DNA from 3 places in the Arthrobacter sp. B055-34 genome. Region 3 is predicted to be linked to each of the others. Evidence: riboswitches for the same ligand, from Rfam matches in the RefSeq annotation. Region 3 holds a riboswitch; each other region holds the start of a gene.
What was found. Region 3 has a riboswitch for S-adenosylmethionine ahead of AC5RWO_RS15315 (flavin reductase family protein). Riboswitches for the same ligand answer to the same signal wherever they lie in the genome.
Positions count from the first base shown of each region.

Region 1: it holds a riboswitch for S-adenosylmethionine, as region 3 does, so the genes downstream of both, sfnG (dimethylsulfone monooxygenase SfnG) here and AC5RWO_RS15315 (flavin reductase family protein) in region 3, are expected to answer to the same signal.
Region 2: it holds a riboswitch for S-adenosylmethionine, as region 3 does, so the genes downstream of both, AC5RWO_RS18490 (OsmC family protein) here and AC5RWO_RS15315 (flavin reductase family protein) in region 3, are expected to answer to the same signal.

Region 1 covers NZ_JBNHFQ010000015.1:42,058-52,025, forward strand. Annotated here, with positions in the region: gene AC5RWO_RS20475 (peroxidase family protein) at 1-365, opposite strand, end outside; gene AC5RWO_RS20480 (CoA-binding protein) at 724-1,224, opposite strand; gene AC5RWO_RS20485 (O-acetylhomoserine aminocarboxypropyltransferase/cysteine synthase family protein) at 1,221-2,696, opposite strand; gene sfnG (dimethylsulfone monooxygenase SfnG) at 2,696-3,880, opposite strand; SAM riboswitch class I at 4,000-4,094, opposite strand; gene AC5RWO_RS20495 (DUF559 domain-containing protein) at 4,759-5,085, shown strand; gene acs (acetate--CoA ligase) at 5,295-7,331, opposite strand; gene AC5RWO_RS20505 (ABC transporter permease) at 7,307-8,233, opposite strand; gene AC5RWO_RS20510 (aliphatic sulfonate ABC transporter substrate-binding protein) at 8,233-9,279, opposite strand; gene AC5RWO_RS20515 (ABC transporter ATP-binding protein) at 9,420-9,968, opposite strand, start outside.
Region 2 covers NZ_JBNHFQ010000011.1:28,010-37,977, forward strand. Annotated here, with positions in the region: gene AC5RWO_RS18455 (acyl-CoA dehydrogenase family protein) at 1-838, shown strand, start outside; gene AC5RWO_RS18460 (SDR family NAD(P)-dependent oxidoreductase) at 835-1,626, shown strand; gene AC5RWO_RS18465 (DUF4190 domain-containing protein) at 1,723-2,052, shown strand; gene AC5RWO_RS18470 (hypothetical protein) at 2,148-2,336, shown strand; gene AC5RWO_RS18475 (hypothetical protein) at 2,378-2,512, shown strand; gene AC5RWO_RS18480 (APC family permease) at 2,620-4,050, opposite strand; gene AC5RWO_RS18485 (DUF1918 domain-containing protein) at 4,302-4,487, opposite strand; gene AC5RWO_RS18490 (OsmC family protein) at 4,547-5,086, opposite strand; SAM riboswitch class IV at 5,123-5,238, opposite strand; gene AC5RWO_RS18495 (FMN-binding glutamate synthase family protein) at 5,309-7,030, opposite strand; gene AC5RWO_RS18500 (hypothetical protein) at 7,116-7,409, opposite strand; gene AC5RWO_RS18505 (DNA alkylation repair protein) at 7,533-8,630, opposite strand; gene AC5RWO_RS18510 (class I SAM-dependent methyltransferase) at 8,688-9,482, shown strand; gene AC5RWO_RS18515 (protoglobin domain-containing protein) at 9,505-9,968, shown strand, end outside.
Region 3 covers NZ_JBNHFQ010000007.1:267,392-277,359, forward strand. Annotated here, with positions in the region: gene AC5RWO_RS15270 (benzoate/H(+) symporter BenE family transporter) at 1-473, opposite strand, end outside; gene AC5RWO_RS15275 (SRPBCC family protein) at 637-1,158, shown strand; gene AC5RWO_RS15280 (flavodoxin family protein) at 1,409-1,927, opposite strand; gene AC5RWO_RS15285 (prephenate dehydratase) at 2,192-3,040, shown strand; gene AC5RWO_RS15290 (ATP-dependent DNA ligase) at 3,081-4,157, opposite strand; gene AC5RWO_RS15295 (dihydrofolate reductase family protein) at 4,167-4,730, opposite strand; gene AC5RWO_RS15300 (aldo/keto reductase) at 4,952-5,938, shown strand; gene AC5RWO_RS15305 (PIG-L deacetylase family protein) at 5,954-6,673, opposite strand; gene AC5RWO_RS15310 (hypothetical protein) at 6,930-7,178, shown strand; SAM riboswitch class IV at 7,244-7,362, shown strand; gene AC5RWO_RS15315 (flavin reductase family protein) at 7,423-7,929, shown strand; gene AC5RWO_RS15320 (LysR family transcriptional regulator) at 8,016-8,942, opposite strand; gene AC5RWO_RS15325 (5-dehydro-4-deoxyglucarate dehydratase) at 9,066-9,968, shown strand, end outside.

The DNA of each region.
Region 1 (9,968 bases), on a different contig from region 3:
ACCCTCGTCGACGTGCTGTCTTCGGCCAGCCGGAAGTCCGGCGTAGTGAGCCGCGGGAACTTCTCCTGCGCGGCGCCGAAGTTTTCGCGGTCCTCCTGCAGGTTGTTGCAGGAACCGTCCACCGTGCGCAGTCCGTAGGAGACCAGCGGGCCCGGCACCTGGTTGGGGCCGTCGCCGAGCAGTGCTCCGCAGGGGCCCGTGGCGGACGTCGTGTTGGCCACATGGGCCTCGGAAATCTTGATCTGCTTGAGGATAAACGCCAGATCCGCTGGCGTAACGGTAAATCCCTGGCCCACCACCCCAGCGTGGGCCGGACCTGCAAGGGCCGGAAGGCCCAGCGACGTGGTTAGTACAAGAGCGAGCATGCCGGCGACGCCGCGGCGCCGGTATCCAGTTTGTTTTGCGGCCGGTTGCCCGGCACCAGCTTCACGGGAGGAAGCTTTGCGCCCCCGCGCATCCTCCCGCTTATTCCCCATAACCCTGTGAGTGAACATCTAAGACCCCTCGGTCTCGATTAGCGGCTCATCAGTCGACGCGGACTTCATCGATTGTTAATGGGCCGGAGTTAATCGTCGAGGCAGGACCTTGGTAAAAACCTAGAGATGGGGGGTCTGCGGGATCCCCTAAACAAGGGGATGGGTACGTTTTGGGCTGGATTGTAGGGAAAAGCAGAGGGAGCAAACGGTTGCCGTAGGCACCGCTCGCCCCCTCCAGATGGGTTAATCAGGCTGTCAGCTGGCGTTTCGAGGAGATGACTCCGGTATCGAAACCGGCCAGGTGCAGGCCGCCATGGAAGCGTGCATGCTCGATCTTGACGCAGCGGTCCATGACCACATTGAGCCCGGCTGCCTCGGCCTTGGCCGCGACTTCCTCGTGCCAGGAGCCGAGCTGGAGCCAGATGGTCTTCGCGCCCACGGCGATGGACTCATCCAGCACGCCGGGGAGGTCATCGTGCTTGCGGAAAACCTCCACCAGGTCCGGGACCTCGGGCAGGTCCGCCAGCGAGGCGTAGACCGGCTGGCCCAGGATCTCCTTGGCGACCGGGTTCACAAAGTAGACCTTGTACTTGCTCGAGGAGAGCAGGTACGTGGCCACGAAGTAGCTGGCCCGGCTCGGCTTGTCCGAGGCACCGACAATGGCGATGGTCTTGGTGTTGCGCAGGATGTTCAGGCGCTCCGCTGCGGACGGCCCTACCCACTTGCGCTCTGGCGCGGATACGCTCACTTGGCAGCTCCTTCTTCGGCTTCGACGAGATCCTCGACCGACTCGACCACTCGCGTGCCCGGTTCGGTATGTGCGCTGCGGGCCGCCGGAACGGTGCAGGATTCACCGGCATAGGACGGCGACGCGAACTCCGACGTGTCGAAGACGTCGTCTTCATGGTCGCGGCTGGGGCCGTGCTCGGCGCCGGCATGTTGGGACTCGGCCAGGGCCTGGTCCAGATCCCACAGGATGTCCTCGACGTCTTCGAGACCCACGGAAATGCGGATCAGGTCCTCGGGCACGCCGGCGGCCAGCAGCTGTTCGCCGGTCAGCTGCTGGTGCGTGGTCGAGCCCGGGTGCAGGACCAGGGTCCGCGCGTCGCCGATATTGGCAAGGTGGGAGGCCAGCTGCAGGGACTCGATGAACTTCTGTCCGGCAACGCGGCCGCCCTTGACCCCGAAGGAGAACACCGATCCAACGCCCTGCGGGAGGTACTTCCGGCCGCGCTCGTGGTGCGGGTGCGAGGGCAGGCCAGCATAGTTGACCCAGGAGACGCGCTCGTCCGCCTCGAGCCATTCGGCGACCTTGCGGGCGTTCTTCAGGTGCTCGTCCATCCGCTGCGGCAGCGTCTCCACGCCCTGCAGCAGCTGGAACGCGGACTGCGCCGACAGCGACGGCCCGATGTCGCGCAGCTGCTCCGAGCGGAGCTTGGTCAGGAAGCCGTACTCGCCGAAGTTGCCCCACCAGGAGACATTGCCGTACGAGGGCACCGGCTCCGTCATCGTCGGGAACTTGCCGTTGCCCCAGTTGAAAAGACCGCTTTCGACGACGACGCCGCCCAGCGTGGTGCCGTGGCCGCCCAGGAACTTGGTGGCCGAGTGGATGACGATGTCGGCGCCGTGCTCGATCGGACGGATCAGGTACGGCGTGCTCAAGGTGGCGTCGACGATCAGGGGGATCCCGGCGTCGTGCGCTACTTTGGCCAGGCCCTCGAGATCGGCAATGTCGCCGGACGGGTTGGCGACGATCTCCGTGTAGACGGCCTTCGTGTTCTCCTGAACCGCTGCGGCGAAATCCGCCGGATCATTGCTGTCGATGAACGTGGTCTCCACACCGAAGCGGCGCAGCGTGACGTCGAGCTGGGTGATCGTCCCGCCGTAGAGCTTGGACGAGGCCACAATGTGGTCCCCGGCTCCGGTCAGCGCGGCGAAGGTGATGAATTCGGCGGCCATGCCGGAGGAGGTAGCGACGGCGCCGATGCCGCCTTCGAGCGAGGCGATCCGCTCCTCGAATGCGGCCACCGTGGGGTTGCCGATCCGCGAGTAGATGTTGCCGTACTTCTGCAGCGCGAAGAGGTTGGCGGCGTCGTCGGTGTCCTTGAAGACGAAGGACGTGGACTGGTAGATCGGTACGGCGCGGGCACCGTGCTCGGCATCGGGAGTTCCACCCGCATGCAGGGCACGGGTGCGGAAGCCGAATGTGCGTTCAGCCATTAAAGAGTGGCTCCTTCGAAGTTGGTTTCGGGCAGCAGGTCCGTGTTCAGCTCGGTACCGTTCTTGCGGGCCAGGTCTGCCTCGAGTTCGCGGACGATCGGCAGGACGTTGCGGCCAAAGGCCTCGACCTCTTCCTGGAAATGCAGGTAGCAGGTCAGCATCAGGTTCACGCCGATCTTCTTGAACTCCACGATACGTTGGGCAATCTGCTCCGGCGTACCTATAAGTCCTGTCTTGAAGCCGTCGTTGTACTGGACCAGGTCCTCGTAGCTCGAATCGGCCCACATGCCCTTGCCGTCCTTGGTGGAAGCACCGGCTTCCTGGACTGCGGCGCGGAAACCTTCGACGGCGGGGCGGTGTGCCTTCTCCACGATTTCGCGCAGGGTGTCCTTGGCCTCGGTTTCGGTGTCGCGGGCGATGACGAAGCCGTTCAGCCCGAACTTCGGGGTGCGGCCGACGGCGGCTGCGGCGGCCGTGACGCCGGAGATGTTGTCCTCGAAGCCCGCCAGGTCCTTGCCGTTGGAGAAGTACCAGTCGGCGGTGCGGCCGGCGGCGGCCTGGGCGGCGGTGGAGTTGCCGCCGAAGAAGATCTCCGGGTGCGCCCGGCCCGGGACGTCCAGCGGCGCCGGGTTCAGGGTGAAGTTGTTGATGTTGTAGTACTTGCCGGCCTGCGAGTACTCCTGCTCGGTCCACAGGCCGCGCAGCACCCGGATGAACTCCTCGGTGCGGACGTAGCGCTCGTCATGCTCGAGCCACTCCAGGCCGAAGTTCACGAACTCGTCCTTGAGCCAGCCGGAGACAACGTTGACGGCAGCGCGGCCGCCGGAGAGGTGGTCCGCCGTGATGATGAACTTGGCCAGCACGCCGGGATGCCACATGCCCGGGTGGACAGCGGAGATGACCTTGAGCTTTTCGGTGGCGCCGAGCAGGGCCAGCGAGAAGCTGGTGGCCTCGTGCTGCTTGTCCGCGCCGTAGCTGGCGGCGTAGCGGGTCTGGGTCAGGGCGTACTCGAAGCCCGAGTTCTCGGCGATCCGGGCCAGCTTCTTGTTGTAGTCGAAGTCCCAGCTGGTGCGCTGTTCAATGGTGGAAACCACCAGGCCGCCGGAAACGTTCGGGACCCAATAGGCGAATTTCAGCGGGGTTTCGAGATCAGCGATCTGGCTGACCGAGGTGTTGGTGCTCATGGCGAATTCCTTCAAAGTCTGCGCCGCGGCGCGATGTGCGGGAATCCCGGGCAATGACGATCCGTCGGGCGCCAGGCCGGACAGCCTTGCGCCATCCGGATCAAAGATTGCTTGCGCTCTCTCCATCGCTTCTGGCGGTAGCACCTCTCCGGTGGAGTCCGGATGGTTGCTGCGGCGTCAATGAGCCAGATCTCTCGGCCGCTCGGGATGGTCCCGACTATTCTCGCAAGTGTTACCGGCGGCGACCAAGAATATTTAGCCGCATTGCGTTCTCCCGGGAGTTTGCCGAGTGCGCGGGATATCAACAATGTTTTCCACAACTGCGACGAGACTCTGGCCGTGGGACTGCATATCTGGACATCCTCTTGACTATGCAGAACGTGGATCCCATCGCAGAGTATGTGGCACGGTACGGGGGTACGCTCAAAGCCGCGGACTTGGCCAAGGCGGGCTTCGGGTCTTACCGCATCAAGGCAGCCATCGCGCATGGGGACATCGTTGCGCTGAGGAGGGGACTCGTTGGAACGCCAAATGCTGACCCGGTTCTCCGGACTGCGCTGATGCCGGGCGGGTTGCTCACTTGTGTCTCAGCTGCCAAAGAGCTCGGCTTATGGACCATTAAGGATCCGGGCCAAGTGCATGTGTGGACACACAACGGCCGGCACACCGGCCCCTTCGTCAAGCACCGCGGGCAGCTGTTGGGCGAGCGAGGCCCGGGCAATTACGTCTCAGTCCTCGACTGCGTCCTTCATGCCATTCGTTGCCGTCCCCGGCTGGAAGCACTGGTGATTGCAGAGTCGGCAGTGCGACGGAAAGCAGTATCCCGGGATCAACTGTTGGAACTCTTGCCAGGTAGGCGGAACGGTGTCCGGAGGGAAGTGGTTAGCAGCATTGGGGACGATGCCGATTCACCGCTTGAAGTCATTGCCCGGGATCTGTTCCGCACGGCAGGACTTCACGTAGAAACTCAGGTGCAGGTTCGAGGCGTTGGACGCGTGGACATGATTGTCGAGCGATGCCTCATCGTCGAACTGGACGGCTTCGACTTTCACTGGGACCGCGTTTCCTTTCGCAAAGACCGGAAGCGAAACAACGCCGCGGTCCTGAGCGGTTATCCGTCTTTGCGCTATCTGTTCGAGGACCTGGTATTCACGCCGGAGAAAGTCGTGGCCGAGGTGCAAGCGGCAGTTCGTCGAGTGGCCTGAGCCGAGTGATGCGCGAACGATGGATGCTCGAGCCCAAGTTCAAGCGTAACGGTCCATGTTTTGGAACCTGCTCAAGCTGTGACTAGGCATGATCCAGATACTTCCTTCAAAACATGGGCTCGAGCGGGGGCCCGGAGCCCGGTAGCCCAGCCTCGGGGCCGGGGCCGGGGCGTGGGGCCGGCTGCGGTGCCCCACCCCTCGGACCGGGGCTACCGCGCCTCGCAGATCTCCTTGATGTCCGCAATGCAGGGCTCATTCTGCAGGCTCGTGGTGTCGCCCAACGTGCTGCCCTCGAACAGCTGGGTCAGCAGACGCCGCATGATCTTGCCGGACCGGGTCTTGGGCACGTCCGGAACGAACACGATCTCGCGCGGCTTGGCGATCGGCCCGATCTGCGTCGCAACATGCGCTCGCAACTCGGCAGCAGCCGCAGCCTGCTCAACCGTCGGCTCGGCGGCCGTGGACGCAGCGATCAGCGACTTGTCTGCCGGCACCACAAACGCGGTTGCGGCGTGGCCGGTCTTCGCGTCAAACGTGGGGCATACGCCGGCCTCCACCACCGCCGGGTGCGAGACCAGGGCGGACTCGATTTCAATGGTGGACAAGCGGTGGCCGGAAATGTTGATCACGTCATCCGTGCGGCCTAGGATCCAGGTGTCGCCGTCGTCGTCGAAACGCGCGCCGTCGCCAGCCAGGAACCAGCCCTGGTCCGCGTACTTCTCCCAGTAGGAGGTGAAGTAGCGCTCCGGGTTGCCCCATACCGTCCGCGCCATCGAGGGCCCGGTCTTGGTGACCACGATGTTGCCCTGGACGTTCGCGCCCACGCGCGTACCGGCGTCGTCGACAATGTCAGTGGCAACGCCGGGCAAGGCGCGGGTGGCGCAGCCGGGCTTGAATGACGCGTCCGTCTGGCGCGGCGAGAGGATGGTCGCGCCGGTTTCGGACTGCCACCACGTATCCACCATGGGAACGCCCGACGCCGGATCCCCGGTCAGCGAATCGCGGCCAACCTGGCTGCGCAGCCAGCGCCATGCCTCGGGGTTCACGGCCTCGCCGACCGTGCCGCACAGGCGGATGGAGCTGAGGTCGTATTCGGCCGGGACGCCGTCCGGGAACCAGCCCATCAGGGAGCGGACCAGCGTGGGCGCGGTGTAGTAGCTGGTCACGCCGTAGCGCTGGATGATCTCGAAGTGGCGGCCCGGGTGCGGCGTGTTCGGCGTGCCCTCGAAGATGACCTGCGTGACACCGTTGGACAGCGGGCCGTAGATCTCGTAGGTATGCGCGGTGACCCAGGCCAGGTCCGCGGTGCACCAGTGGACGTCGCCGTCGCGCTGGGCCGGATCCGGGTTGCTGAACAGGTACTCGTGGCTGAAGGAGGCCTGCGTCAGGTAGCCGCCGGTGGTGTGGACCAGGCCTTTCGGCTGGCCGGTGGTGCCGGAGGTGTACATGATGAACAGCGGCGTCTCGGCGTCGAACGCCTCGGGCTCGTGGACCTCGGAGGCGGTGTCGACGACATCGTGCCACCAGACGTCACGGCCTTCCACCCAGTTGATGTCCGCATGGCCGGTCCGGTTGATCACCAGAACATGCTCGATCGCGTTGTCCCCGGCAACGGCTTCATCGGCGTTGGCCTTGACGGGAACGGCCTGGCCGCGGCGGAACTGGCCGTCGGTGGTGACCAGCAGCTTGGCGCGGGTGTCCTCGACGCGGAACTTCAGCGCCTCGGAGGAGAAGCCGCCGAAGACCAGCGAGTGCACGGCACCGATGCGGGCGCAGGCCAGCGTGATCACCACGGTCTCGACGATCACCGGCAGGTAGATGACCACGCGGTCGCCCTTGGTGATGCCCAAGGCCAGCAGCGCGTTGGCCGCCTTGGAGACCTCGCGCTGCAGGTCCGCGTACGTGACGGTGCGGCGGTCGCCCGGCTCGCCCTCGAAGTGCAGCGCCACCTTGGCGCCGCAGCCGGACTCCACATGGCGGTCGGCGCAGTTGTAGGCGGCGTTGAGCTTGCCGCCGTCGAACCAGCGCAGCTCCGGCCCGCGGCGCGCCTCGGTGTCCACAGGGGTGGCGGAGTGCGCAGTGTGCCAGGGCTCGGCCCAGTCCAGGCTCCGGGCGGCCGCCTCCCAGAACGCGATGCGCTCGGTCTCGGTCTGCGGCTCGGCCCAGGCGATGGCCGGGGTCTCCGGCGCGGGGGTCTGTCCGGCGGCGGTTTCGGCTACGTTTATGCCCATCGTTTTACTGCCCATTTCTCCGCGACTCCCAGGAGCGCGTCGGTTATCTTTCCAATGACGGCCAGCAGGACGATCGCCAGCAGCAACCGGTCCGTGCGGCCATTATTCTGTGAGTCCGTCAGCAGGAAGCCTAGTCCCATCGAGGACGCGATCAGTTCCGCTGCCACCAGGAACAGCCACGCCTGCGCCAGCGCGAGCCGAAGTCCGGAAAATACAGAAGGAACGACGGCGGGAAGCTGCACCGTGGTCAGCAGTTTCAGACCCTTGAGCCCGAAGGCCCGGCCGGCTTCCACCAGGTTGCGGTCCACGTGGCGCAGCGCCAGCGACACCGTGGTGAAGACGGGGAAGAAGGCGCCGATCAGAATCAGCGTGACCTTGGAGTCCTCGCCGATCTTCATCCACAGGATCAGCAGCGGCACCCACGCCAGGGACGGGACTGCACGCAGGGCGCCGATCAGCGGCGCCAGCAGGACATCGGCCCAGCGGGACAGGCCCACCAAGGCACCGAACGCCAGGCCCAGAGCGGCGCCGAAGGCGAAGCCGATCAGCACGCGCTGGGTCGAGATCGCAATATGCGTAGCCAGCTCGCCGCGCTGAATCAGGTCGGCCGCCGCCTCGAACACCATGGCCGGCGGCGGCAGCTGGACCACGCTGAAGAGGCCCGCGGATGTGCTCCACTGCCAGGCCGCGATGAGCGCGGCGGGAATGAGCAGTCCAAGGAACAGGCGCGCCCAGCCATGGTCCAGTACCCCGGCCGGGGACCATCCGTTTGCCGGGGAGCGGTCCTGTGAAGGACCTGCCGGACCCGGCTGGGCTGCGCCTGCGGTTGTTACCGTCACGCCAGTAGCCTCGAGGCCTTCTTTACTGGTGGCGATAACGCTGTTGCCGGTGGCTCCAGAATTCCCAATATGCGTCATCAGGATTCCCTGATGGCTGACGGGTCAGCCTTGAGCACCAGCGAGTCTACGAGCAGGGTATCGACGGCGTCGTCGATCTGCTTCTGGCTGGCCACGTCGCCGGTTTCGACGAAGGCCGGGCCGATCTTCTCCAGCACGGCGCGCTGCACCTCGCCCGGCGCCGGGTCGACGTCCAGGTTGCTGCGTTCGGTGATCACCGTGGTAGCCACCTCAAGATCCAGTCCGGCCACGTCGGCGAGGATCTGCGCGGTCTCTTCCGGGTTCTCGGCGGCCCAGGCACGCGCCTTCTCATACGCGTTGACCACGGTCTGTGCCAGTTCCGGCTCTTCTTCGAGGAAGGATTCGGTGGCGTTCAGGAAGCCGTAGGTGTTGAAGTCCAGGTTCCGGTAGAACAGCTCCGCGCCCTCCTGCTCGGCGCCGGCCATGATCGGATCCAGGCCGGACCACGCGTCCACGGAGCCGTTGTTCAGCGCGCTCCAGCCGTCGGCGTGCTGCAGGTTCTGCACGGTCACGTCCTCCGGGGTCAGCCCGGCTTCCTCGAGGGACTGCAGCAGGAAGAAGTACGGATCGGTGCCCTTGGTGGCGGCCACGGACTTGCCCTTGAGGTCCTCGACCTTCTCGATGCCGGACTCCGGCAGCGCCACCAGGGCGGACCACTCGGGCTGGGAGTAGAGGTCGATGGTCTTGATGGGCGAGCCGTTCGCACGGGCCAGCAGGGCGGCGGAACCAGCGGTGGAGCCAACATCGACGGCGCCCGAACGCAGTGCCTCGTTGGCCTTGTTGGACCCGGCGGACTGGATCCAGTTGACCTCCACGCCGTCCTCGGCCAGTGTGGCTTCGAGCCAGCCCTTTTCCTTGATGATCAGGCTCAACGGGTTGTAGGTGGCGAAGTCGATGTTCAGGACACCGTCGCCGGCGGCCCCTGCAGCGGCGGTGGCTTCGGAATCCTCGCCGGCCACGCAGCCGGTCAGGGCCAGGGAAGCGGAGGCGGCAACGGCGGCCGCGCCGAAGAGGGAACGGCGGGAAAAGCGGCTGGCAAGCGACATGATTGATCCTTCAAAAGTAGTGCGGAACAGGAGACGATCCGCGGAACACGGGTGTAACGGGCCACAACGGACCCGGCATAGCTCAGGAGAAAACAGGGGAGTACGACGGCGCTACCGGCCGCCGTACCAGCCGGACGGCGTTAGTGGCCGTCGACGCCGAGGCTGGCAAGCAGGGAGCTGCGCATTCGGGCCAGCTCCACGGAACCACGGTCACGCGGGCGGTCGCCGGGGACATCGACGGTACGCACAATGGTGGCGCCGTCGTGCTCTTTGCCGGTTTCCTTGCCCAGCACGATGATCCGGTCGGCCAGTTGCAGGGCCTCGTCGACGTCGTGCGTGACCAGCAGGACGGTGGTCGGTTCGGCGGTGTGGACGTTGAGCAGCAGGTCCTGCATCTTGATCCGGGTCAGCGCATCCAGTGCGCCGAAGGGCTCATCGAGCAGCAGCACGCCGGGGTTGCGGGCGAGGGCGCGGGCCAGCGAGGCGCGCTGGGCCATGCCGCCGGAGACCTCGCGCGGCCGGTGCTTGGCGAACTTGTCCAGCCCCACCAGTTCCAGCAGGCGGGCGACCTTGGACTTGCCCTGCTTCGCGGTTGTGCCTGTGGGCAGGCCGATGGCCACGTTGGCCTGCAGCGTGTGCCAGGGCAGCAGTCGAGGTTCCTGGAAGGCGAACGCGCAGCGCGAATCGAT
Region 2 (9,968 bases), on a different contig from region 3:
GCAGCGGTGGCTTCCCCGCATGGCTGCCCTGGACCTCGTCGGTGCCTTCGCACTGACCGAGCCGGAGCATGGCTCGGACTCCGCCCAGCTGGAAACTACAGCCCGCAGCGACGGGACCCATTGGGTACTTAGCGGGCGCAAACGATGGATCGGCAACGCGAGCTTCGCTGATGTCGTCGTTATTTGGGCCCGGGATGAGGCCGATGGCAAGGTCAAGGCGTTCGTTTTGGAGAAGAACGACGACGGCACTTACCCGCCGGGGTACAGCACCGAAGTGATTACCGGGAAAATCGGCAAGCGGGCCATCCTGCAGCCCGACATCGAAATGAAGAATCTGCGGATCCCGGATGAAAACCGGTTGCCGGGAGCGGAATCGTTCCGGGATGCTTCGCGGGTGCTGGCGTCCACCCGCGGCGGCGCCTCCTGGGAGAGCCTGGGCCACGCGCTCGCCACCTACGAGGCCGCGCTGACCTATGCGCAGGTCAGGACCCAGTTCGGCAAACCGATCGCAAGCTACCAGCTGGTGCAGAACAAACTTGCCAATATGCTGGCCGAGCTCACGGCCATCCAACTGATGTGCTTCCGAATGGCGTCCCTGCAGGAAAGCGGGCAGTGGACCGGCACCATGGCTTCCGTGGCGAAAATGCACACCGCGCAGAAAGCACGCTGGATCTGTTCCGAAGCCCGTGACATCCTCGGGGGCAACGGGCTGCTGTTGGACTTCCATGTGGGACGGCACCTGACGGATATGGAAGTGGTCCACACCTACGAAGGCACCGATTCCATCCAGTCCCTGCTGATCGGCCGCGCCACCACCGGAATCTCGGCTTTCGCATGAGCGACGCCCCAGCAGAGAGCAGATCCGCCAGCCTCAACGGCAGGAGAGCACTGGTGATTGGTGGAGGCGGCATCGGTGCACAGGTCTGCCTTGATCTGGCGGCTGCCGGGTCGACGGTGTTCTTCACCTACCATCGCAGCCGGGAGGTTGCCGAAGAATTGGCCCAGCGGCTGACTCCGTCCGGGTGCGCGGGATTCGCCCAACTGGACGCGGCGGACGACACCGCGGTGACCGACGTCGTAAATCGCGCCGCAGCAGCCTTGGGCGGAGTGGACATCCTGGTCATTACCGCCGGGCACCGGCACGAGCTGCGGTTGTTTCACGAAACTGAGGCGGCCGCTGCTCGGGAGATAGTGGATACCGAACTCTTAGCCGTCATGAACACTGTCCGTGCGGTACTGCCAATCATGCGGGACAGCAACTACGGCCGCATCGTGGTGGTTGGTTCGGACAGCGGCAAGGTCGGCTCCAGCGGGGATGCCGCATCCTCGGCGGCCAGAGGCGGCGTGATTGCCTTTGGCAAAGCCATTGCGCGGGAGAACGCAGCCTTGGACATCACGGCCAATGTCGTCTGCCCGGGTCCTACCGACACCGCTCTGCTGCAGGACATGCTGGCGTCCGATGGTCTGACCGGCAAGGTCATGAACGGCATGGTTAAGGCCATCCCGAAGCGGCGGCGGGGTACGGCGACCGAAGTCGCGTCAGCTGTCCTGTTTCTGGCAGCCGATGGCGCCGGCTACATCACAGGCCAGGCCATCAGCGTCAGCGGAGGACTGACGATGAGTTGACCCGCACGGAGGCCAACCCGCCGGTAACAGTGCGCTGACTGTCCGGCGGCGGCGATACGCTGGGTAAACCTTTCAGCACTACCTCCGGGGGTCAGCATGTCCAATCCGTACCAGCCGTCGAATCTGCCCGTGCCGCAGCATCCCGCGCCGGTCTACCAGCAGGTCTACGTCCAGCCCCAGCCGAAGGGCGCCAGCGTCACGGCCATGGTGCTGGGGCTGGTCTCGCTGTTTCTCGGGTTCACTTTCGTGGTGCCCATTGTGGGATTCATCTTCGGTCTGGTTGGCCTGAACAAAGAACCCGCGGGCAGGGGAATGGCGATCGCCGGCTTGGTGCTCAACGGCCTCATGCTGCTGGGCTGGGTGCTGCTGTTCATCTTCGTCTTCGGCATCTTCGGCGCGGTAGCCACCTCCAGCACCATGGTCTGACTCCCTAGTGCGCTGGCACATACCCCGTCTTAAAATGGAGGGGTGACCTGTCGGCGTCCTTGCAGGCGGGCACTGCCAGCCATAGGAGAAACACCATGGGTATAGGTAACAGGATCAAGCGGGCCGCCGAGCGGTTGGGCGGCAAGGGCAGGATGGGCACCGGGCATACTCCCGGCACCACGCGGGGCAGAACGCGCGGTACTTATGGATCGGCCGGAGCCGCCGGCACGGAACACGGCGGCATCGGCGGGAAAATCATGGGCGCCCTGAGGAGAAAGCACTGAGCGAACGGATCCACGGGATTCTTGACCGGGCGCAGGAAGAAATGCTCTGGGTCGGCCCCGACCACCCGTCATACCGGCTGCTGTCGGAGCTGACCCACGCTGTCCGGGATGCCTGGCAGGAAGGCTTCGAACACGCCCGCCACGGCGCCGCCGAAGACAACCCGTACCGCTACTGATTACGACGGCGATGCCCCCTTCCCCCTCGCCCGGCACCTTGCCTGGGTGGGGACGAAAGGCAGGCACCGCCGTCGTTGGTCTTGCGGTCAGCGCAGAGTGTGCTGCGTCAGCGCGAGCGGACCCGCGCCAACACGTGCTCTTCCGCCAGCGGCCCGGCCTTGATGCCGGCGGGCACCCGGAAGAAGAAGACCAGCCCGATGACCCACCACAGGCCAAAGAGGATCCACGGCTCGATGCCCAGCTGAGCCGGCATCCCCGGCATGTACAGGCTGAACAAAGCCACGCCCAGCACGGCCGCGGCGATGCCGATCGCGACGCCGCCCTTGCCTTTGCCGCCGATCCGCAGCGGCCGGTCCATCTCCGGTTCGCGGCGGCGCAGGATCAGAAAGGAAATCGCCACCATGGTGTAGGCCAGCACGATGCTCGGCGCGCCGGAGTCCACCAACCAGACCAGCATCTCCACGCCGAAGAACGGCGCCAGGACGCTCAGCCCGCCGACGAACAGCAGGGCATTGTGCGGGGTGCCGTACTTGGAGTGCAACTTGCCGAACCAGGCCGGCAGCATTCCGGAGCGCGCCAGCGAGAACATCAGCCGGGATGCGCCGAGCAGCAACGAGTTCCACGAGGTGAGGATGCCAGCGATACCGCCGGCGATCAGTACCTTGGCCATGATGTCCGAACCGAACATCGCACCCACGGCGTCCGCCGTCGCAATGTCCGTCCCGGCCAGCTCACTGGCCGGCATGGCCGAAGACGTGGTCAGCACCACCATCACGTACCAAATAGTGGCCAGGATGACCGAGACCACCACGAGCCGGCCGATCTGACGCGCCGGAATGTTCACTTCCTCGGCGGACTGCGGAATCACATCGAAGCCGATGAACAGGAACGGCACCACCACGAGTACCGCGAAGAACCCGGTCATGCCGCCGTTGAAGAACGGCTCCATATTGGACACTTCGCCGCCGGTAAATGCTCCGGCGATCATGACCAGGCCGATGGCCAGCAGGAACAGCACCACAAAGGTCTGCACGATGCCGGCTTCCTTCACACCACGGATGTTGATCCAGGTAATAACGACGGCGGCAACGGCCCCTACCAGCGCCCAGGTCAGGTGGACGTCGAAACCGGCGACGTTCCAGAGCTTGATCTGGCTGAGGTTGGGAAAGATGTACTGGACGGTCCGCGGAAGCGCCACCGCTTCGAAGGCCACGATGGTCACGTAGCCGCCGATGATGGCCCAGGAACCGATGAAGGACGGGCGCGGTCCCATCGCCCGCATGATGTAGTTGTGCTCGCCGCCGGCCTTGGGCATTGCCGCACACAGCTCGGCATAAGTGAGTCCGACCACGCCCATGATGATGCCGCCCGCAAGCATGGCCGTCACTGAGCCCATGGTTCCGGCGGACTCCAACCAGCCGCCGGTCAGGACCACCCAGCCGAAGCCGATCATGGCCCCGAAGCCCAGGGCGAGGACGTCGAGGCGTCCCAGTACTTTCTTCAATGAGGGTTCGGATTCGTGTTGTGATACAGCCACGCCGATGCCCCTTTCTCGTTCAGATGCCGTTCGGGCATGGAAAATTGCCGGCGGCGCGAAGGTGGCACCGATCACGGCAAGAGTAACTGCACGACATTACTACGATGTTTCGGCCTGAAATGGCCATGTTGCGTTGGCTGGGTCTTCTTGCCTGTGGTCCGCCGATGTTGGACAGCGCAAGGGCGAGCAGCATCATCATGCTGCTCGCCCTCAGATCCGCTCTCGGCTGATGAACGGGCTGGAACCTGTGGCTAGGGGTTGTGCTCAACTACGAAATCCCCGCCGGGGAAAACCACCGATTCGTGGCCGTCGTCGAACCGCACAAAGTACGGAGGAGCGCCGTCATCACCCCTGACCTCAACAATTTCCCCGTGCCGGTCGGACGACTCTACGGTCCGGCCGCGGACAATGATCCTGTTGCCTGGCGATGCCTTCATCGTGAAATACCTCCTGGCCCTAGGGTACGATCGACTGCGCCGAAGGGGAATAGCCCGTGCTACTTCTTGAAGACCTCGGCGCTAACCGGCGTGGGGTTGGCGAAGAGATCCAGCACCGGGCAGTGCGCGTCCACGGTGCGGCGCAGCTCCTCGTAGCGTTCCTGCGTTTCGGGGCCGCTGATGTTCACGTTCAACCGCACGGCGCTGAATCCAGGACGCACGCTCTGATCGGCGCCGAACAGGCCCTGCACGTCCAGATCGCCCTCGGCGTCGATGCTGATCTCGTCGAAACGGATACCCAGCTGGTGTGCGTACAGCCGGTAGACCACTACCTGGCAGGAGGCCAGGGCACCCAGCGCGTACTCCACCGGGCTCGCGGCGGTGTCCTCACCGGCCAGGCCCGCCGGTTCGTCAACGGAAAACTCGTGCCTGCCCGCGGTGACACGGGTGGCTACCGGGCCGGTTCCCTGACCTGCCACCTTGAACGTCAGCTTGGCATTGGCGGTGTCTTCGGCAATCTTGCCGGTCCAGAAGGCGCCGGCCTCATCCAGCCGGGCGGCACGGTCTTCGGCCAGATCACGGAGAGCTGTTTCAGTCATGGTGGAATCCTTCCTGTCGGCGCACGCCGGAGCAGGGCGCCATACTTACGCCTCCCGTTTGGGCCGGCGTCGAATCTTCACCTGGGGCACCCCGCTACAGCTACGAGGGTTGCCGTCCAACCGGCCAGGGCCGAAGGTTGGAACTCTTGATTCTGCGTCCGATTCTGCCCGCCGCACCCCGGAGCACTCAACCGCGCCGTAACATGAGGACTTCTGTATTTCCTAGCGGCCCAGTTCGCCCTCGGGGCGGCCAACCTGGCCTTCAGGCTGGTGCTTGTCGCCGGGGAGCCGGGCCCGGTCATACTCCGGACTGCCTGGTACGGGCTCCGCCTTGTGTTCGTCCTCGGCGGGCTTCTTGGGCGGTTCGCGGAAGTAGTCGGCGTTGGCCAGGTTCCAGTCTTCGCTCCAGCCGCGGGGAGGATCCTTGAGCAGTTCGCCGGGCTCCATCCAGTTGTAGATGTTCTCGTAGGAGCGCGTGGTCAGATGGTCCACGCGGCGCCGAAGCATCCGCGGCGAGACCTCGTCCGGGGATTTGCAGCCCATCGACGCCATGATCTGCACGCTCTCGTCCACTGTGAGCTTCTGGTAGTTGAAAACGCGCTGGCCCTTGTCTTCGACGTTGAGCGCGCGCACCAGCCGCGGGTTCTGCGTGGCCACGCCCACCGGGCATTCGTTAGTGTGGCATTTCTGCGCCTGGATGCAGCCGGTGGCCATCATCATGGTCCGCGCGCTCATCGTGAAGTCCGCGCCTTCGATCAGGCGTTTGACGATGTCCGAGCCGGATGCGACCTTCCCCGCGGCGGCAATGCGGACCCGCTCCCGCAGCCCCACTCCGATCAGGGCGTTGTGCACCAGCATCAGGCCTTCGGTCAGCGGCGTGCCCACGTTGTCCTGGTACTCCAGCGGCGCCGCGCCGGTCCCGCCTTCGGACCCATCGACGACGATGAAATCCGGAGTCACTTTCTCCTCCAGCATCGCCTTGCAAATGGCGAGCACGTCCACGCGCGAACCCACGCACAGCTTGAAGCCGATGGGCTTGCCGTCGGAGAGATCGCGCAGCTGCTTGACGAAGCGGATCAGCTCCCGCGGTGTGCCGAAGGCGCTGTGGCTGGCAGGCGACACACAGTCGACGCCCATCTCCACCCCGCGTGCTTCGGCAATCTCCGGGGTGACTTTCGAGCCTGGCAGGACACCGCCCAGACCGGGCTTGGCCCCTTGCGAAAGCTTGATGCTGATGCCCTTGACCTCGGGGCGCGCCGCCTTCGGAATAAAGGCCTCGGGGCTGAAATGGCCGTCCTTGTCGCGCGCGCCAAAGTAGCCGGAGCCTATTTCCCAGATCAAGTCGGCACCGTATTCGAGGTGGTACTTGGTCAGGCCGCCTTCACCTGTTTCCTGCACGAAGCCGCCCAGCGCCGCACCTTTATTCATCGCGAGCACGGCATTCTTCGACAGCGAGCCGAAGCTCATGGACGAGACGTTGAACAGCGAAATGTCGTAGGGCTGCCTGCAATCAGGCCCGCCCAGCGGTATCCGCGGATGCTGCTTGGGCGGCGCTACCGGGGCGGTGGAATGGATCAGGTATTCGTAGCCGATCTGGTTCACTTCGCGTTCCGTACCGAAGGCCTTGTGGCTGTTCTCGCCTTTGGCCCGCGCATACACCAGCGACCGCACATCCCGGTTGAACGGCTTCCCGTCCACGTTCCGCTCGACAAAGTACTGCTGGATTTCCGGCCGGATGGATTCCAGTACGTAGCGCATATGCCCCAAGATTGGATAGTTCCGCAGGATCGAGTGCCTGGTCTGGACCACATCCCAGATCCCGATCACCAAGAGCGCAACAACGACGGCGGCCAGCACCCACCAGCCAACGGAACCGAACGACGCGGCCACGATGGTAATAAAGCCCAGCACCGCAAGAACAACAAAAACCAAAAAGCGTGCCATGGCCCGAGTCTACGACCGACGCCGGAGGAACCGGACGGGTCCGGCGGATTCGTCCGGTTCCTGAGCACACCCGGGGCGTCTGGAGTCAGGCGCAGCAGTCTGCTGGCTGCCGCCCAGCCGGTGCCGGCGCCGTTAGTCCTCTGCGCCTCAGCTGCGGCATTAAGCCGTGGAGCCAGGCCAGCGCCCGATTGTCATGCGTCTTGGCTGTAGCTGCTTGCCGGGTGGGCACCAGCGCCTTGGCCCGGTTCCTGGGTGACCTCAAGGCCGTCCCATTCCCTTGGTACTGCGAGCGCTGGCGGGTCCGCTCTGCCTGCGCCATCAGCTGCTGCAGTTCGATGTTGTGGATTTTCAGCCAGTATTCCGGAGGTTGGAGGCTCATGGCTGGTCCTGCTTTCTTCACGGATTCCGATAGGTCTTAGCATCAACGCCGTGCACACCGGATTCCATGGCCGGGAAAACTGCCAGTTTCCGTCGATTTCCTGCCATCGCTCCCCGGCCACCGCTAAATAACGACGTCGAACTCCACCGCCGCCGATAGCTGGCCGTTCACCTGCACTTGAAGCAGGTGGCGGCCGGCGTAATGCACCCGGGTGGTCATCGGCCGGAGGGCATGGATCTTCCTGAACCGGCGGGTCTCGCCCGGTTTCAGTTCCGCGACTGCGAGTTTGAAGACCTTCGGGGCCAGCGTTCCGTTGGCCTTCACGTAATGGACCACATAGTCCACGGCCAGACGCGCCGGGTGCAGCGAGTCGTTGGTGACCGCAACCGTGAACGCGATTTCGCCCGGCAACTGCACCTCGATCCGGTCCAGTTCCGGCACGGCGATGCTCACCGCATTCGGAGTGAAGCCCAGCAAAGCAAGCGCGCCGGGGTGCGCCTTCTTGACCAGTGTCCGCAGCCCGTGCCGCACCACCCACGGCGTTCCGTCGCCGGGATCCCCCTGCCATTTCTCTACCAGGGCGACCACGGTTTCCGGGTCGTGGCGGGCGATGTCGTTGAGGTGGTTCGCCACGGACCGGCGGACGAGTTGGCTTGGATCGGCGTGCAGGGCATCCAGGAGCGGCAGCGTCGCTTCCGGGCGGGCGATGATTTCCGGCACGCGGACCGCCCATGGAAGGTACGGCCGGGGCCCTTCGCTGGCGAGCCGGCGGACCTGCTCGTCCGTGTGCCGCGTCCAGTCCTGCATCTGTGCCAGCGCCCGGTCAAGGTCCTGCAGAAGCAGGCGGCGGATCGCGAACTCCCCGGTGAGCCGGGGAGTCAGCTCGAAGAGCAAGGCCAGGGCATCGTCGAAGGCGCGCGTGGTGCCGTCCTGCAACGCGAGCGTGACGGCAGCCTCCGAGACAGGCCAGATCATCCAGCCGCTGAAGGACTCATCATTCAGAGCAGTGCGGACAATGTCGGCTGCCTGATCGTAGCCGACGTCCAGATCGGACAGCAGCGCAGCCGTCAGCAGATCGCAGCGCGCGCGGAGCGAGAGCGGCTCCAGCTTCGCCTCGGCGGCGGCGAGCGCCGGCCAGTCCGAACGAGGTGAGCCCTGGCCAAGCGTTGTCCTCAGTCCCTCCACGGCCTCCGGACTCAGCAGGTCGTTCATTGCACCCATGTGGTCCTCCCGGTTTCCGAACAGCTCTTGCCAATGTCCCCTCTTCGGCATCTTATTGTGCGCAAAGACTTCTTGCTGCTGGTTACTGAGGGTGATGGAACGTTGCTGCCCGGTTCTGTGCCACCGAGAGTGCGTAGAGCCGTTGAGGTGCTCGCCGTTCGTCCGGCGCAGGCGATTCTGGAAATCGGCGGTGGCACCGGCGCTGCGGCATCCTTGATCTGCGCGCAGCTGACAACGGGACGCTACCTGGGGATCGACCGCTCCGAAAAGGCTGTGTCCGCGAGCCGACAACGCCTCGCAGGCTTTATCGACCGGGGCACCGCAGAAGTGCGGTGTGCACCTCTCGAAGACGCCGCTTTGCAGTCCGCCGGCCCTTTCGACACGGTTTTTGCGATCAACGTGAACCTCTTCTGGACCCGGAACGCCGTCGAGGAGCTCCAAAAACTCGCCCGCATCCTGTCCGACGACGGCGTCCTTAGGCTCTTTTTCGAACCTCCGCCAAGCTCACCCGTCCGGAGGATCGTTGAAACGGTGTCCGTGAGTCTCACGGAGGCCGGGTTTGAAGGCACCTGCACCAATCAGCCGTTGGGCAGCAGCAGCCTGATTGCCTTCCACGCGGTCCCGGCTGTATCTACGCGGCGGGAAGAAAGACGTCGCCGTCGTGGGTTGGGAAGCCGATCTCGCGCCGAATGGGCCGCCCACAAGGAGCATGAAAACAGATTCTTCATTTCCCCAACTCTTTCCCCAACATTTGAGATGTTTGTACCCCTCGACCGACTTAGCTCACGTCCCACCCGCGAACAGGCCCGGCGGCAAACCATTGACCCTGGCTGCACCCGGGGGTACGAATGAGGGACGCGAACTAGTTGGAGGTATGGCCATGTCGTCCGAGTCGACCAACACAGAGATTCCCGGCTACAACTACGGAACCGCCGAGCATTCGCCCGTCACCCTGACCGAGTTGGAGGAACTCAAGGCCAGTGTGATGCTCGATGAACGCGACACGGCGCTGCTGCAGCGGGCAGGCGAACTGCTCGATGACCAGGTCGATGACATTCTCGATGTCTGGTACGGCTTCGTTGCCAGCCAGCCGCAACTGGTGGCCCACTTTTCCCAGCCCGGGGGCCCGCCCATCGATGAGTACCTCGCGGCGGTCCGTCCGCGTTTCGGGCAATGGATCCGGGACACCTGCTCCCGCTCCTACGACCAGGAATGGCTGGATTACCAGAACGAAATCGCACTCCGGCACACTCCGGCCCACAAGAACGAGACGGACCATGTCGGCTCCACCTCGGTAGTGCCGCTGCGGCATCTCATCGCATTGACCGGGCCGGTCAC
Region 3 (9,968 bases):
GCGAGCCCCACTGCATCGAGGCAGATGGACAGGATGATGCCCGCCAGCATGCCCGAGGCCACGCCCGGTGGAATCAGCTCGATCAACCTGCCCAGCGGGCGGATGACTCCGGCGAGAACCACCAGGACGCCCACCATTGCAAAAGCCGCGACCGCTGTCGGCCAGCCGCCGGGAAGGACCCCGGTCGAGGCCAGCAGCGCAGCTCCCGGCGTTGACCAGGCCAAGGTCAGCGGTATCCGGTAGCGCTGAGCCAGGATCAGCATCCCGATCCCTTGCAAAACGCACAGCGCCAACAGGCCGGAAGCCGCTTGGGCCGGCGTCGCGCCAACCCCGCGAAGCCCTGTCAGGACGACGGCGAAAGAACTGGTAAAACCGACGACGGCGGTGACGATGCCGGCGGACAACGTTGCATCATGCGCGAGCACCGGTGCTGATTGCGCGGCAACCTCTGGTTCATCTTGTTTGCTGGCCACAGCCAGAGGCTAGCATTTACGTCCGAAACAAGATCAGTCAGCAAACTTAGTTTCCCATTGTGGCGGACCACGCCCTTGTGTAGCGTGATGATGAGTGGCCACTGACTGGTCCGCGACGGCGGACATTTTGCACTCAAGGCACTCAAGCCAAAGGAGCACAATCATGGAAACGGTAGAAGAGACCATTGATGTAAACGTCCCGGTAAGCACGGCTTACAACCAATGGACACAGTTCGAGTCCTTTCCGAACTTCATGTCCGGGGTTGAGTCCGTGACTCAGTTGACCGACACCACGAACCACTGGATCACCAAGATCGGCGGCGTGGAACGCGAGTTCGACACCGAGATTGTGGAGCAGCACCCGGACCAGCGCATTGCCTGGCGCAGCCTGGACGGCAAGTCCCATGCCGGGGCCGTGACCTTCGAGCGGCTCGGAGCGGACAGCACCAAGGTCGCGGTCCGCTTCGAATGGGACCCGGAGACCTTCACCGAAAAGGCCGGCGCCAAGCTTGGGATCGACAGCCTCCAGGTGAAGTCGGACCTGAAGAAGTACAAGGAGTTCGTCGAAAACAGAGGAGCCGAAACGGGCGCCTGGCGCGGCGATGTTGATGACACTGCCGCGGGCAGCGCCGGCCAGGCTGCCGCCAACATGGACGAGGACCTGCCGCCGGGCCGCCCGGTCTAAACCGCGCGCTGAAACACGGACGCTGTGCACTCGGGCAGTTGCCAGCTTCTTCAGGGCTAATTCACAAAATAGAGTCGTAGCGTTTTAAGCACCTCATCAAAGGTGCGAGTGAACAAGACACCGGCTGGTCCTAGAGCCTCCCCCAACCTCCTGGACCAGCCGGTGTCGTTCGTTAAGGCCACCGCTGATGTGCCTTTGGATCCGAGCGCCCCAGCTTCTTCAGCTCGCGGGATACGGCATTTTCCTCAGGCTAGATGCCAGATGCACGGCACGGCGGGCGGACGTCACCGTCGTCGTTGCTGTTACCTCCGGCGTTTCCGGCAGGTCCTGGAAGTCGGTGCCGTGCATGGCTCCCCGACCCAGTACGTGGATCCCTGCGCCGGAATACTGAAGCCGACGGCGACCAAGGCCATCTTGTCGTACATGCTTGGCCGGTTTTGGCCATCCGTCTCGGACGGCTCCGCATCGAGGCGCTCCAGAACCTTAGCGCAAGACTTGCCGGATGTCCCAGCCAGATAGGCGTGGCGAGCACCAGAATGTCCGAGGCGAGAATCTGCTCCCGGATCCGGGACCACTCATCTCCGTCGCCCATGTCGGCCTGGACGCCGGGCTTGATGTCGCGGTCCACCACCCGGATCAGATCGCACTCGACGCCTTGGGAACTGAGTTGCTGGATGATTTGGCGGGCCAGCAGCTCGCTGCTCGAGGGCTTAGGCGACGGTGTCAGGGTGCAGACCAGGGCAAGGGCTTTGAGCTTCGCATCATCCATGGGGCCATTCTCACGACGAGGCCGGTGGGCTGCCACCCTAGACGGCACTTTCGCTTTCAGGTTATTCACAGGCTGCTCTGGGTTTGCATTCATGTAAAGGCTCTAGTGTTGAAAACACCTCATAGGTGCGAGTGATTACGGCACCGGCGGTCGGAGTTTCCCCCAACCTCCCGATCCGCCGGTGCCTTCTCTTTTGTCACGTGTGTTAAGCACCGGTGCCGGAGCGGAAGCATCCACCGGAGCCGGCGATGCGATAATTCAGCCATGACTGATGCAATCGCCTACCAGGGCGAACCCGGCTCCAACTCCCATATAGCGTGCACCGAAGTTCGCCCCGACTGGGAGGCTGTGCCGTGCGCCAGCTTTGAGGATGCCTTTGCTCAAGTCACCAGTGGCCAGGCAAAGCTGGCCATGATTCCCATCGACAACTCGATCGCCGGGCGCGTCGCCGACATCCATGCAATGCTGCCCAACACCACGCTGCAGATTATCGAGGAACACTTCCTGCGCATTAGGTTCAGCCTGCTGGGAATCCCCGGCACCAGCATCGACCAGGCCAAGGAAGTGCACAGCCACATTCATGCACTGGGGCAGTGCCGAAAGCTTATCCGCGAGCTCGGCCTCAAACCCGTCATCGCCGGCGACACCGCCGGGTCCGCCCGGGAAGTCAGCGAATGGCAGGATCCGGCCAAGGTTTCCCTCGCGCCGCCGATGGCAGCCGAGCTCTATGGACTCGATGTGCTCGCACATGATGCCGAAGACGACCCCACGAACACCACGCGCTTCGTGGTGCTGGCGGACAAGCAGCCCATCCCCAGCCGCGAAGAGCTCGCAGGCCCGGCGGTGACGAGCTTTGTCTTCCGCGTCCGGAACGTTCCGTCGGCGCTCTACAAGGCGCTGGGCGGCTTCGCCACCAACGGGATCAACATGACCCGGCTGGAAAGCTACATGGTCGGCGGCGAGTTCGCGGCCACAATGTTCATGGTGGATGTGGAAGGCCACCCCGAAGACATGGCGATGATCCACGCGTTTGAGGAACTGGACTTCTTCACCACCGAGATCCGGATCCTCGGGGTCTATCCGGCACATCCATTCCGGTTCAAGCAAGCTTAGGAAAAACCGTCCCGGCCGTTACCGGAGGCCGCCGAACAGGTCAGCCGCTGCCGGGATTCAGCACTTCGTCGAGGTTGAACTTCACCGGTTCTTCCAGCTGTTCGTATGTGCAGGACTGCGGATCCCGGTCCGGCCGCCAGCGGGCAAACTGCGTGGTGTGGCGGAACCGTTCGCCCTCCATATGGTCATACTTCACTTCGATCACACGCTCGGGGCGCAGCGGCGTGAAGGACAGGTCCTTGCCCCCGCTCCACCGGCTGCCCTCGGAATTGCGCGGGGTTCGGGTGCCCCCTTCCTGCTTCGCCCACGCCCACGGGTGGTCATCGAAGGTTGTGACCAGCGGCTGCAGCTCCTCGAACAGCTCTTGGCGCCGCTGCATCGAAAACGAACCGGCCACGCCCACGTTGGCCAGCTCGCCGTCGTCGCTATAAAGGCCGAGCAGCAGGGAGCCGATCCGGTCCGGACCGCTTTTGTGCACCCGGTAGCCGGCGAGCACGCAGTCCACCGTGCGCTCGTGTTTGATCTTGAACATTGCCCGCTTGTTCGGCTGGTACAGGCCGTCCAGCGGTTTGGCGATCACGCCGTCGAGCCCGGCGCCCTCAAACTCATGGAACCAGCGCGTCGCCACGCCGTGGTCCGCCGTGGCATTCGTCAGGTGGATCGGCGGCTGCGCGTGGGCGAGGGCCTTTTCCAGGCGGGCACGCCGCTCGGCAAAGGGCTCGCCGGTCAGGTCCTCGTCGCCCAGGGCCAGCAGGTCGAAGGCGACGAACTTGGCCGGCGTCTGTTCGGCGAGAAGCTTCACCCGGCTTGCCGCGGGATGGATCCGTTGCTGCAGGGCCTCGAAGTCCAGCCTGTCCCCCGAGGCTCCGACCAGGACGATTTCACCGTCGACCACGCACCGTTCGGGCAGGTTCGCCTTGACCGCTTCGATGATTTCGGGAAAGTAGCGGTTCATCGGCTTTTCGTTGCGGCTGCCGATTTCGACGTCGTCCCCGTCGCGGAAGATGATCGACCTGAACCCGTCCCATTTGGGTTCGAAGCTTAGGTCGCCGTCGGGAATCTCGCTGAGGGGCTTCGCCAGCATCGGGGCGACCGGGGGCATTACCGGAAGTTTCATGCGTCTCTCCTACCGGACGGTATAGCGGACAGCGACACCGCCGGGTTCCATGACCTCGGCGCTGTGCGGGACAAACTTTTCCCCTGCGGCCGACGGCGGATACGCCGGCAGTCCTTCGCCGAGCACGGTGGGCAGCATGTGCAGGTACAACTCGTCCACCAGTTCCTTGCGGAACAGCAGCCGTGTCAGCGTCAGCGAGCCCCAGACAATAACGTCGCCGCTCTCGGTGTCTTTGAGTTCGTGGATCCGGGCCGGAATGTTGTCGCCGATGACCCGTGCCTCACCGTCGCCCCACGGAGCCCGGTCCAAAGTTCTGGACACCACGTGCTTGGGCAGCCGGTTGATCGGCTCCGCGATAGGTTCCTCCCGCGGATCAGCGCCGGGCCAGTAAGCGGCGAACATCGAGTAGGTCACCCGGCCGAGCAGAATGGCGGAGCAGCCTTCGAGCAACCGGGTGTTGGCATCCATAATGGACGTCCAGCCGCGGATCTGATTCATAAACCGCAGGCCGCCGTCCGGTTCGGCCGCGTAGCCGTCCATCGTGGTGAACTGCTGGATGATGAGCCTGCCCATGATGGTCCTTTCTACGCAGCCAGGCCACCGGCGTCCGCTGGCCGAATTGAGCGTCCCTCCATCACGTTAGTGTCCGCCGTCCGATTTGGACAGGGTCTTATAGCCAGGCATTCTTCCCGCCCGGCCCCTCGCACCTCGGGGAAGAGCGGGCTGCCGGCGGCGCGTGCTAAGAAAGTAAGGACAGTTCCGGACGGGACAGCCCCAATCGACAGGACTCAACAGTGCAATCACGCCGCATCGGTACCCGGGAAGTTGGCAGCATCGGTCTGGGCTGCATGAATCTCAGCCACGCCTACGGGACTCCGCCGCCACGGGAAGCTGCCGCAGAATTGCTCCGGCATGCCCTGGACAGCGGAGTGGTCCACTTTGATACGGCGGCACTGTACGGGGCCACGGCCAACGAGACGCTGGTCGGCGAGGTACTCGGTGCGCGGCGCGATGAGTTCTTCCTGGCCAGCAAATGCGGCATGACCAGTGTTGACGGCAAACGTGTGATCGACGGCCGTCCGGAAACGCTCAAAGCCACCTGCGAGGACGCGTTGCGCCGGCTCCGCACGGACCACATCGACCTCTACTACTTGCACCGCTGGGACCAGGACATTCCGATCGAAGACAGTGTCGGCGCCCTGGCCGAACTGGTTCAGGAAGGCAAGATTGGCGGGATCGGCTTGTCCGAGGTTTCGGCGGCAACGCTGCGGCGGGCCCACGCAGTCCATCCGATTTCCGCGCTCCAGACCGAGTACTCGCTCTGGAGCCGCAATCCCGAGCTCGGCACACTGGCCGCCTGCGCGGAACTCGGCACGGCCTTCGTCGCGTTCAGCCCGCTGGGCCGCGGCTTCCTGACCGGCAAGATCCGCGACGTCGACGCGCTGCCCGAATCGGATATCCGCCGGGCGATGCCGCGCTTCTCCGCCGCGAACTACCCGCGGAACCTTGAGCTCCTGGATCAGTTCGCGGGCCTGGCCGGGGAAGCCGGCTGCTCTCCCGCCCAGCTGGCCATCGCGTGGCTGCTGCATCAGGGCGAGCACGTCATCGCGCTGCCAGGGACGACCAGCATTGCCCATCTTGACGAGGATCTGGCGGCCGACGCCGTCGTCGTTAGTGAAGAGGTGCTCAAGCGGGCGGACGCACTGATTAACGAGCAGACCGTCCACGGCCCGCGCTACAGCCCCGCCATGCAGGCGGACGTCGACACCGAAGAGTTCTAGACCGCACAGACCGGGTTAGAACCGGTACAGCTCGAACCCGACCCGACGGGTTGCTGTGTCGGAGCCACCGGTGGTCAGCTCGATCTGGCGCCGGGCCTGGGCTTCAACGGGCTCCAGACTCAGCGCCTGCAGGTAGCGCCGGTGTTCGCTCAGGGACCGGACGGCCCGTTCAATACTGTCCTCGTCGACCTCCAGCCAGTGCGTGGGGTGCATGGAACACACGCCCACCCAGCGCACGCCGGCGTGCGGCGGCAGCCCTTCGGCGGCGAGCTCGGGGAAGATCCACTCGTTGGCCGCGTCCGCCACCGCATCCATAACGGCAGTTCCCAGGTTGCGGTGGTCGGGCGAATTCCAGCTGCCCGGGCCCCAGGTCTGGCCGAAGTTCAGGGTGATGATGCCGTCCGGCCGGTGCCGGCGGATCGCCCGGGCGATATCCAGCCGCAGACCGGGAGTGTTCTCGATCCGGCCGTCCGCATAGTCCAGGAACTCCAGGTCCTCGACTCCGACGTGCCCGCACGCCCGGCGCTGCTCCTCGGCCCGGATCACCGCGGCTTCCTGGGGATCCAGCCCGGCAATGCCCGCTTCACCCCGCGTCGCCAACACGTAGCCGATGCTCTTGCCCGCCGTGGTCCACTGGGCCACGGCCGCAGCGGCTCCGTACTCCGGATCGTCCGGGTGCGCCATAACCACCAGCGACCGCTGCCAATCGGCCGGCATTTCCGACGACGTTTCCATAGCTGCCTCCCCCGTCCACAGGCCCTGCACTGGCCCAATGACTGTTGTTTCACCCAGCGTAGCCGCGACGGCACGGCCGGCCACTTGGTAACGGCGCCATGTCGGGCCAACGGCGAGAATCTCTTTCCCATTACGGTCATTGTCGTCAGGGAGCCGCGTCCCTACCATGGAAGAACCTCAATACCTGTCCCTGCGGGACTCAGCCAACCACAGCTTGCCCTTCATCCGCGCACTTCTCCCGCCCCAAGGATCTGCCGTGAAAAATCTGCCCCGCCGACTGGCCATGCGAACCCTGGCCGCCCTTGACCTGCACTGCGCCCGCTGCGATGCGGTGGGCGAGCACCGCCTGGACAAGCACCTGGGCAGAGCCGGAACCCAGGTCTCCCCAATCGTCCGGGCGCGGCAGTACGTGCTGGTCTGCGCCGCCTGCGGCGTAGCCCAGGAACTGACGGAGCAGCAGAAAAGATCAGTCCTGCACTACACAGCGCACCCCGCGACGGCCTGACCGCGCGTTACGTCCTATTGCCTTGGCTTGACCCGCGGCCCGTCAAGCTCTTAGCGTGATAGCTGAATCATGAGCGCCAACATCAAGCCCTGGCTGGTTGGCCGGCAACCCTCTCGTGCGTAGCGGGGTGCTCCAGGTGATGATTCGGCCGTACCGAAGGACAGCGGTTCGGCAAGTACCGCGTATCCGCCCCACGTCTTGAACCGGGCCAGCGGATCCGCCTGATGGCAAAGGACAGCCCGCGATGCCCCTGACTGACGACCTGCAGCCCGACACCCTCCGCAATGCCTTCGGCCGCTTCCCCTCCGGCGTCGCCGCGCTGTGCGCTCTGGTCGACGGCGAGCCGCAGGGAATCGTGGCGTCTTCCTTCACCGTCGGCGTTTCCATGGACCCGCCGCTGGTGATGTTCGCAGTGCAGAACACCTCCCGCACCTGGCCGGTAGTCCGCCAGGCCGGCCGCATCGGCGTGTCCATCCTCGGCTCGGGGCACGACAGCGTCTGCCGCCAGATCGCCGCAAAGACCGGGGACCGCTTCGCCGGCCTGCCCCTGCACTCCACCGACGAAGGCGCCCTCTTCCTCGAGGAAGCCGCGCTGTGGCTGGACTGCTCCGTGGAGCAGGAAGTCCCCGCCGGCGACCACCACGTGGTGCTGCTGCGCGTCCATGGCCTGTCCACCCACGACGGCGCCCACGAGCCTTTGGTCTTCCACGGCTCCGCGTTCCGCCGGCTCGAACAGCCCGCCTACATCTGAGGAACCCCGGCAAAATAACGACGGCGGCTGCCTCGGTTTCAGGGACCGGCTGCGGACCCTGCCAAGCAGCAACGTTGCCAGGTGGGCTATGCGGCGTCGTCGGCGGACGGGTCGTCCAGGTTCCCGTCCAGCAGGCTCAGAAGCTTCAGAACCGCCGGGTTGGTATTGTTCTCGTTCCACGCCACTTCAAGGTCCACGCGGTTCAACGCCTGAGTACCGTGGGAGCCCTCGATCTCGCGGAACCGCACCCCCGGCGGCGAAAACGCCCGCGTCGACGCCGGAACCAGTGTCACGCCCAAGCCCGCTTCCACGAAGGCCAACAGCGCCGGGACCTGGCTGGCGTACTGGGTGATCCGGGGCTCCGCGCCGGCGCTGGCAAACAGCCGCAGCACCAGGTCGTGGAAGTAGCGGGCCTCGCTGGTCGAGTACATCATCAGAGGCTCACCGCTCAGGACCTGTAGCGGCAAGGACTCCCCCTTCTCCAGCAGCGGGCTCTCCGCGGGCAAGGCAATCACCAGACGGTCCTGCATCACCGCCCGGTATTTGATGCCCGGCCGGGCAACGATGGGCCGCAGGAGCCCAATGTCTACCGTGCCTTTGACCAGCCCGTCCATCTGGTCCGTGGAAACCAGTTCGCGCAGCAGCAGGGAGACGCCTGGCTGTTCCTTAGCGGAGCGTCTCAGAAGCCTGGGCAGAGCGCTCTGGCCTGCGATGGCGGTGTAGCCGATAGTCACGGCGCCGGCGTCTCCTGTTGCCACGCGCTGAACGTCCAGCTGGGTTTTGATGGACATGTCAAGGATCTGGCGGGCGCTGGGCAGCAGCGTCCGTCCCGCAGCTGTCAGCTCGACTCTGCGGCTGGTGCGGTCGAAGAGCTGGGCATGCAGTTCCTTTTCCAATAGCTGGATCTGCCGGCTCAGCGGCGGCTGCGTCATGTTGAGCCGCTCGGCTGCCGCACCAAAGTGAAGCTCTTCAGCTACCGCGATAAAGGACTCCAGTTGGATCAGCGTAAACATCAATGCGCTCCTTGTATTGTTCCGTGCCTATTTTAGCTTGGACGCGCATCGACGACGGCACTTATCGTCAGAGTAGTGCAGGCGACAACGAAGCGCCGGTCCTTTAGCTACCAAGGAGATTAAATAATGCTTGACGGTGTGCTGTTCTTTCCCATTACTCCGTTCGCCAGCGATGATTCCGTGGATCACGGCGCACTCAAAGAACATCTGGAGCATGGGCTGCAGTTCAAGCCAGGCGGCATCTTCGTCGCGTGCGGGACCGGCGAATTCCATGCCCTTTCCCTGGTCGAACTCTCCGATGTGGTCACCACCGCCGTCGCTACGACCGCGGGCCGCGTGCCGGTCTATGCGGGAGCCGGCGGTGCGCTGGCGCTCGCCAAGGAACAGGTCCGTCTGGCGGAATCGGCTGGAGCCGACGGCATCCTGCTCTTCCCGCCTTACCTTGTCAACAGCCCGCAAGCGGGTCTGGTGGCATACGTCAGGGCCATCGCCGGGGCGACTTCGCTGCCCGTCATCGTCTACCACCGTGCCAACGCCCGCTTCACAGAGGCCTCCGCCGTGGAGATTGCCCGTATCGATAATGTGGCCGGCCTGAAGGACGGCGCCGGAGATCTGGACTTGATGGCGCGCATTGTCCGCGCCGTCAAGGATGAGCTGGCGGGAACAGGCAAGGACTTCCAGTTCTTCAACGGCCTGCCCACAGCCGAGGCATCCCAACAGGCTTACCGCGCCATCGGCGTGACGCTGTATTCATCCGCCACCTTCGCGTTTGCACCCGAACTGGCGGTCGCCTTCTACCAAGCGCTCGAGGCCGGCGACGAGGAGCGTCTCGGCCAACTGAGCCGCGAATTCTTCCATCCCCTGGTGCGGCTGCGCGATTCGGTGCCGGGTTACGCCGTCGCCCTGGTCAAGGCAGGCGCCGAACTCGGCGGAATCCAGAGCGGGCATGTGCGGCCACCTCTGACGGACGCCTCGGAACACGACCGCGAAGAGCTCAAGCGTCTGCTGGCCGCTGGCCGCGCCCTG